Regions from separate parts of the Bradyrhizobium sp. FW305-F6 genome, predicted to be linked through region 2. Evidence: predicted binding sites of a transcription regulator. Region 2 holds the regulator's gene; the other holds the start of a gene.

Region 1 (3,408 bases), on a different contig from region 2:
GCAGCTCGGCGACCATGGCTTCCGTGGTGATCAGGAGCGCGGCCACGGAGGCAGCGTTCTGGATCGCGGTGCGGACCACCTTGGTCGGGTCGATGATGCCCTTCTTGACGAGGTCACCGTATTCGCCGGTCTGGGAGTCGAAGCCGTAGGCATAGGCCTTGTTCTCCAGCACCTTGCCGACGATCACCGAGCCGTCTTCACCGGCGTTGATCGCGATCTGGCGGGCGGGGGCCGACAGCGCCTTGCGCACGATCTCGACGCCGGTCTTCTGGTCGTCGTTCTTGGTGCGAAGGCCCTTGAGCTGCTCGGAGGCACGGAGCAGGGCGACGCCGCCGCCCGGAACGATGCCTTCTTCCACGGCCGCGCGGGTCGCATGCATCGCGTCATCAACGCGATCCTTGCGCTCCTTCACCTCGACCTCGGTCGCGCCGCCGACGCGGATCACCGCGACGCCGCCCGCGAGCTTGGCAAGACGCTCCTGGAGCTTCTCACGGTCGTAGTCCGAGGTGGTCTCCTCGATCTGCGCCTTGATCTGGGCCACGCGCGCCTCGATGTCGGCCTTCTTGCCGGCGCCGTTGACGATCGTGGTGTTCTCCTTGTCGATCATCACCTTCTTGGCGCGACCGAGCATGTTGAGCGTGACGTTCTCGAGCTTGATGCCGAGATCTTCCGAGATCGCCTGGCCGCCGGTCAGGATCGCGATGTCCTGCAGCATGGCCTTGCGGCGATCGCCGAAGCCCGGAGCCTTGACGGCCGCGACCTTCAGGCCGCCGCGCAGGCGGTTCACGACGAGGGTCGCGAGCGCTTCGCCTTCAACGTCCTCGGCGACGATGACCAGCGGCTTGCCGGTCTGCACCACGGCCTCGAGCAGCGGCAGCAGCTCGTTCAGCGAGGAGAGCTTCTTCTCGTTGATCAGGATGTAGGCGTCGTCCATCTCGACGCGCATCTTGTCGGCGTTGGTGACGAAGTAGGGCGAGATGTAGCCGCGGTCGAACTGCATGCCCTCGACGACGTCGAGTTCGGTCTCGAGCGACTTCGCTTCCTCGACGGTGATGACGCCCTCGTTGCCGACCTTCTTCATGGCGTCGGCGAGGAACTTGCCAATCTCCGCGTCGCCGTTGGCCGAGATGGTGCCGACCTGGGCGATCTCGTCGTTCGAGGTGACCTTCTTGGAGTTCTTCACGAGGTCGGCGACCACGGCTTCCACGGCCAGGTCGATACCGCGCTTGAGGTCCATCGGGTTCATGCCGGCGGCGACCGACTTGGCGCCTTCACGCACGATCGCCTGGGCCAGCACGGTGGCGGTGGTGGTGCCGTCGCCGGCCGCGTCAGCGGACTTGGAGGCGACTTCGCGCACCATCTGGGCGCCCATGTTCTCGAACTTGTCCTCGAGCTCGATCTCCTTGGCGACGGTGACGCCGTCCTTGGTGATGCGGGGAGCGCCGAACGACTTGTCGAGCACGACGTTGCGGCCCTTCGGGCCGAGCGTGACCTTCACTGCGTTGGCAAGGATGTCGACGCCGCGCAGCATCTTGTCGCGCGCATCAACCGAGAATTTGACTTCTTTGGCTGCCATGTGGGTTTTTCCTTGAGATGTTTGACTGGAGGGAGAGAAGGGCTCTTAAGCCGCCTTCTTCTTGGACTCGCTGACCTCGAGAACGCCCATCACGTCGCTCTCCTTCATGATCAGCAGGTCCTGGCCGTCGATCTTGACCTCGGTGCCGGACCACTTGCCGAACAGCACGCGGTCGCCGACCTTCAGGTCGATCGGGATCAGCTTGCCAGCTTCGTCGCGGCCACCGGGGCCAACGGCGACGATTTCGCCCTGGGAGGGCTTTTCCTTGGCAGTGTCGGGAATGATGATGCCGCCAGCGGTCTTCTCTTCGGCGTCGATGCGCTTGACCACGACGCGGTCGTGAAGCGGACGGAATTTCATGCAGTCCTCCTAAGCAATTGCTCGGGTTGAGGTTTTGAGATTGTTAGCAATCGTTGCCCGTGAGTGCTAGCACGAGCGAGCCTGAAATAGGCCAGGAATTTTGTGGGGGCAAGGGCTTGTAGCAGAAAAATTAGCAGCCAAAAGCGTGGACTGCCAGAAGGCGTTCACTATCGTTAACCGATGCCGGAGCCCGTATTAGCACGGTGGCGTATCTGCTGCTAACGCATTGAATTTCAACAGCTTGTTAAACTTTTGGGCTTGAGATGAATTGTCGGTTTGCGTCACATTTCTGGTGTGAGCGCATCAGCAGCCGGGTGGCTCCCCGGGGCACGGATCAAGCCACCCGCCGAATGCGCTCCTGCAAAGGAGGTTTGGCATGGGACTGCGCGTTGGGGGTGTTTCCGACGATTTCCGGAAACAGATGCTGGGCTACGGGCTGACGACGGCACAAATTCTTTATCGAATGCCGGATCATCCCTCGCTGCTCCAGACCTACGTCTGGCAGAACTACGACATGTTTCCGAAATTCCCCGCGCTGAAGGATTTCCTGGCCTTCTGGCAGGAAAAGCTCGACGGCCCGCTCCATTCGGTCACCGTCGCGCATTCCAAGCTGATCAAGCCCGCCGAGCTCCGCGCCGTCGACGGCGTGTTCCGGCTGCATTGAACAGAGCGCCGGTCTCTTAGTGCGGACAAAGGCGCGCACTGCGCGCGCCGTGCCCACCAACTCTCCGCGATGGCGAGGGTGGGCACGCCTCCGCTTTGCCGCCCCTACGATGTGCCGCTGCAATAACGTCTCCACATCGCGCGATAGGTCTGGTCCACCGCTCGCCCGTACGCGACGGGGTTTCCGGCGGCTGCGGCCCGGATCTTGTCGGGCAGTTCAAGGCGCAGCGTGTTGAGCTCGGCGATCTCCGAGCCACGGCGCGTTGCGATCTCGACATATGCCTCCGCGCTATCTGCGACCCAGTCCGGCAGGCCAAGCGCCGTCAGGATGGAGCCGGCCGCGCGGCCGGGCAGGCTGTTGCCGAGCTTCGCCACAACAGGCACGCCCATCTGCAAGGCTTCCCAGGTGCTGACGCCGCCATTCTGCGGGAACGTGTCGAGGCAAATGTCGACGCGATTGAACGACGTCAGATGGTCGTCCCGGGAGGTGGCGCCGAGCAGCTCGACCCGATCGGCGGTCAGGCGGCACGCGGCAAGCCGCGCCAGCAGGTTGTCGCGCACCAGCCCATCGTCCAGCGCGAAATCCTTGATCAGTAGCCGCGAACCCGGCGCTCGCTCGAGAATTCTGGACCAGGCTTCCACCGCCGCGTCCGAAATCTTGCTGATGCGGTTGAAGACGCCGAAGGTGACGAAGCCGTTCGCGACCGCCGGCGCCGGTGCCCGCACCACGCCGCCCGGCAGCGGCGCCAGCGTCACGAAGCACGGCAGGTCGACGACGGTCTCCGCAAACAGATGCCGGACCTCGTGAG
Region 2 (3,408 bases):
GATTCGGCGGTGCATGGCCTATTGACTACGCCACCGCCAGCTTCTGCAAGTCCACCAGGCGCGCGATGCCCTTCTGCGCCAGGGCCATCAGCTTCAGGAACTCGTCCTGCGTGAACGGCTCGCGTTCCGCGGTGCCCTGCACCTCGACGATGCGGCCGTCGCCGGTCATGACGAAATTGGCGTCGGTCTCGGCTTCCGAATCCTCGGCATAGTCGAGATCGAGCACCGGCGTGCCGTTGTAGATGCCGCATGAGATTGCGGCGACGTTGTCGCGCATCACATTGGCCTTCACCATGTTGCGCGCCTTCATCCAGTTGATGCAATCGGCCAGCGCGACCCAGGCGCCGGTGATCGAGGCCGTGCGGGTGCCGCCGTCGGCCTGGAGCACGTCGCAATCGACCGTGATCTGGCGCTCGCCGAGCGCTTCGAGATCGACGATGGTGCGAAGCGAGCGGCCGATCAGGCGCTGGATCTCGACGGTGCGCCCGCTCTGCTTGCCGGCCGCGGCCTCGCGGCGGGTGCGTTCGGAGGTCGCGCGCGGCAGCATGCCGTATTCGGCGGTGACCCAGCCGCGGCCCTGGCCCTTCAGCCACGGCGGCAGGCGATCCTCCAGCGTGGCAGTGACCAGCACATGGGTGTCGCCGAATTTCACCAGGCAGGAGCCCTCCGCATATTTGACTACGCCGCGCTCCAGCGTCACGGGGCGCAATTCGTCGGGCGCACGGCGGCTTGGCCGCATGGGAAATCCTCCAAAACTCACGGGAAAAGGCCTGTTGGCCCGTGCTTGTAGGTGCGGCGGCGGTGGGCGGCAAGGTTTTTTCACCCCTGACGTCGAGGCCGCCAACGCCACGCTTGTCAGAACCGTCCCGGATGGACAAATTACCAGTATCCGAGAGGAGTTACCGTCTGTGTCCCATCACGATCCGATCCATCTGATCGCGCCGCACGCAGGCCTTGCCCAGCTCAACGAGCGTTCCCGCGACATCTTTCGTCAAATTGTCGAAAGCTATCTCGCGACCGGCGAGCCCGTCGGCTCGCGCAACATTTCCCGTCTGATCGCCATGCCGCTGTCGCCGGCTTCGGTGCGCAACGTCATGGCCGATCTGGAACAGCTCGGCTTGATCTATGCCCCGCACACCTCTGCCGGGCGGCTGCCGACGGAGCTCGGCCTGCGCTTCTTCGTCGATGCCCTGATGCAGGTCGGCGACCTCAACGAGGCCGAGCGGCAGTCGATCCAGAGCCAGCTCTCCTCGGTCGGCGAGGCGCAGTCGGTCGAGGCGGCGCTGAACCAGGCCTTGATGCGGCTCTCCGGCCTCACCCGGGCCGCCGCCGTCGTGCTGACGCCGAAATCCAATGCGCGGCTGAAGCACATCGAGTTCGTGCGCCTGGAACCGGAGAAGGCGCTGGTGATCCTGGTCGGCGAAGATGGCCAGGTCGAAAACCGCGTATTGACCCTGCCGCCCGGAGTTCCCTCCTCGGCGCTGACCGAGGCCGGTAATTTCCTCAATGCGCGCATCCGCGGCCGCACGCTGGCCGAGGCGCGGCTCGAGCTCGAGACCGCACTGGGCGAGGCGCGTGCCGAGCTCGATCAGCTGACACAGAAGGTGATCTCGGCCGGGATCGCCAGCTGGTCCGGCGGGGAGACCGAGGACCGGCAGCTCATTGTCCGCGGCCATGCCAATCTGCTGGAAGATCTGCATGCGCTGGAGGATCTGGAGCGGGTGCGCCTGTTGTTCGACGATCTCGAGACCAAGCGCGGCGTGATCGACCTGCTCGGGCGCGCCGAGACCGCGGAGGGCGTGCGCATCTTCATCGGCAGTGAGAATAAGCTGTTCTCGCTGTCCGGATCCTCCACCATCATCTCGCCCTATCGGGATGCCGCCGGCCACATTGTCGGCGTCCTCGGCGTGATCGGCCCGACGCGGCTGAACTATGCCCGCGTGATCCCGACCGTCGACTATGCCGCCCGCATCGTCAGCCGCCTCCTGGGGGGCTGACCGGCGTTTCCGCCGATCACGGGCGCTTGATTTTCGCGAGTTTAGGCACGATATCCGGGCCAACATCCCTGAAACGAGTTCGAGATAAGAGCCGATGACCGAGCAAGACCGGCAACCTCAAGACACGACTGCAGCGACCGGCGAGCCCGTGGTGTCGAAACCCTACATCATGCCCGACGATCCCGAGCCGGGTTCGGTCGAGACGTTGCAAAAAGAAGCGGCTGAGGCGCGCGACCGCGTGCTGCGGACGTTGGCCGAGATGGAGAACCTGCGCAAGCGCACCGCCAAGGAAGTCGCCGACGCCCGCCTCTACGGCATCACCGGCTTCGCGCGGGACGTGCTCGACATCGCCGACAATCTCCAGCGTGCGCTCGATGCCGTTCCGGCGGAGGCGCGTGCTGCGGCCGATCCCGGCCTCACGGCGCTGATCGAGGGTGTCGAGTTGACCGAGCGCTCGCTGCACAGCGCGCTGGAAAAGCATGGCGTGAAGAAGCTCGATCCGCAGGGCCAGAAGTTCGACCCGAACTTCCACCAGGCGATGTACGAAGTGCCTGACGCGTCGGTGCCCTCGGGCACCGTGGTGCAGGTCATGCAGGCCGGCTACACCATCGGCGAGCGCGTGCTGCGCCCGGCGCTGGTCGGTGTCGCCAAGGGCGGCGCCAAGGCCGCGCCGGCGGCGAACAACAACGAGTCGAGCGGCGCCCCGAACTGAGTCTCAGACTCTCATGGTGAGGAGCCGCGCCCTTGTGCGGTGCGTGTCCCGAAGGGTTACCCCTTCGGCTGGATCCCGTCGCGCACGGCGCGGAAGCGGGTGAAGGCGGGCAGCCACTGGTCGCGCGGGGCGCTGGCGATGATGCGCAGCGAGGCGCCGCCGCTGGAGAAACGGATCCACTGCACCACGGTCACCGGGATCTTGTCCTTGCCGCTGACGCCGTCGATGCGGGTCTCGAAACCCTGCTGGCCGTTGATGCGGATCGGCTCGGACATGGTGACGCGCGATTCGCGCACGCCGGGAATCTGGAGTGCCGCCTCCTGGGCGAAGCGGGCGCGGTCGTCGGCGGCTTGCGGGGTGGCGCCGATCACGCCGAGGATCATGAACGGCTTCGATTCATAACCCATGGTCTCATCGCCGTCGGCCAGGATGATGCTCGAACCGGGCCCCAGCGTCCGAATGTCCTTGAAGTCGGCGAGATCGGTGATCTTGAACGGCATCAGCGCGATCTGCTCCTCGGCCGAGACCTGCCTGCGGGTGACTGTGCTCGCAAACATCTGCCGGACTGCTTCGTCCGTGTAGATCTTGGCCGCATTCTCCGGAATCTGTACCGCGACATAGCCGGAGAAGCCGGCGCCGGGGACGATCATCGAATAGCGCTTCACCGGGGTGTCGCCGGCCTTGCCGCTCTCGGTGGTG

The links. The regulator HrcA, encoded in region 2, represses chaperone genes, less so after heat shock. The targets are predictions, from matches to a motif close to GTTAGCACTCNCNNNNNGNGAGTGCTAAC.
Region 1: a site for HrcA is predicted at 1,979-2,007, ahead of AC3WLX_RS21165 (co-chaperone GroES). Genes of this name have one in related genera too.

What each region holds. Positions count from the first base shown of each region.
Region 1 covers NZ_JBYSYD010000003.1:168,492-171,899, forward strand. The annotation lists gene groL (chaperonin GroEL) at 1-1,576, opposite strand, end outside; gene AC3WLX_RS21165 (co-chaperone GroES) at 1,622-1,936, opposite strand; gene AC3WLX_RS21170 (usg protein) at 2,313-2,600, shown strand; gene AC3WLX_RS21175 (O-linked N-acetylglucosamine transferase, SPINDLY family protein) at 2,705-3,408, opposite strand, start outside.
Region 2 covers NZ_JBYSYD010000008.1:123,657-127,064, forward strand. The annotation lists gene rdgB (RdgB/HAM1 family non-canonical purine NTP pyrophosphatase) at 1-15, opposite strand, end outside; gene rph (ribonuclease PH) at 26-739, opposite strand; gene hrcA (heat-inducible transcriptional repressor HrcA) at 909-1,997, shown strand; gene grpE (nucleotide exchange factor GrpE) at 2,092-2,709, shown strand; gene AC3WLX_RS33370 (hypothetical protein) at 2,766-3,408, opposite strand, start outside.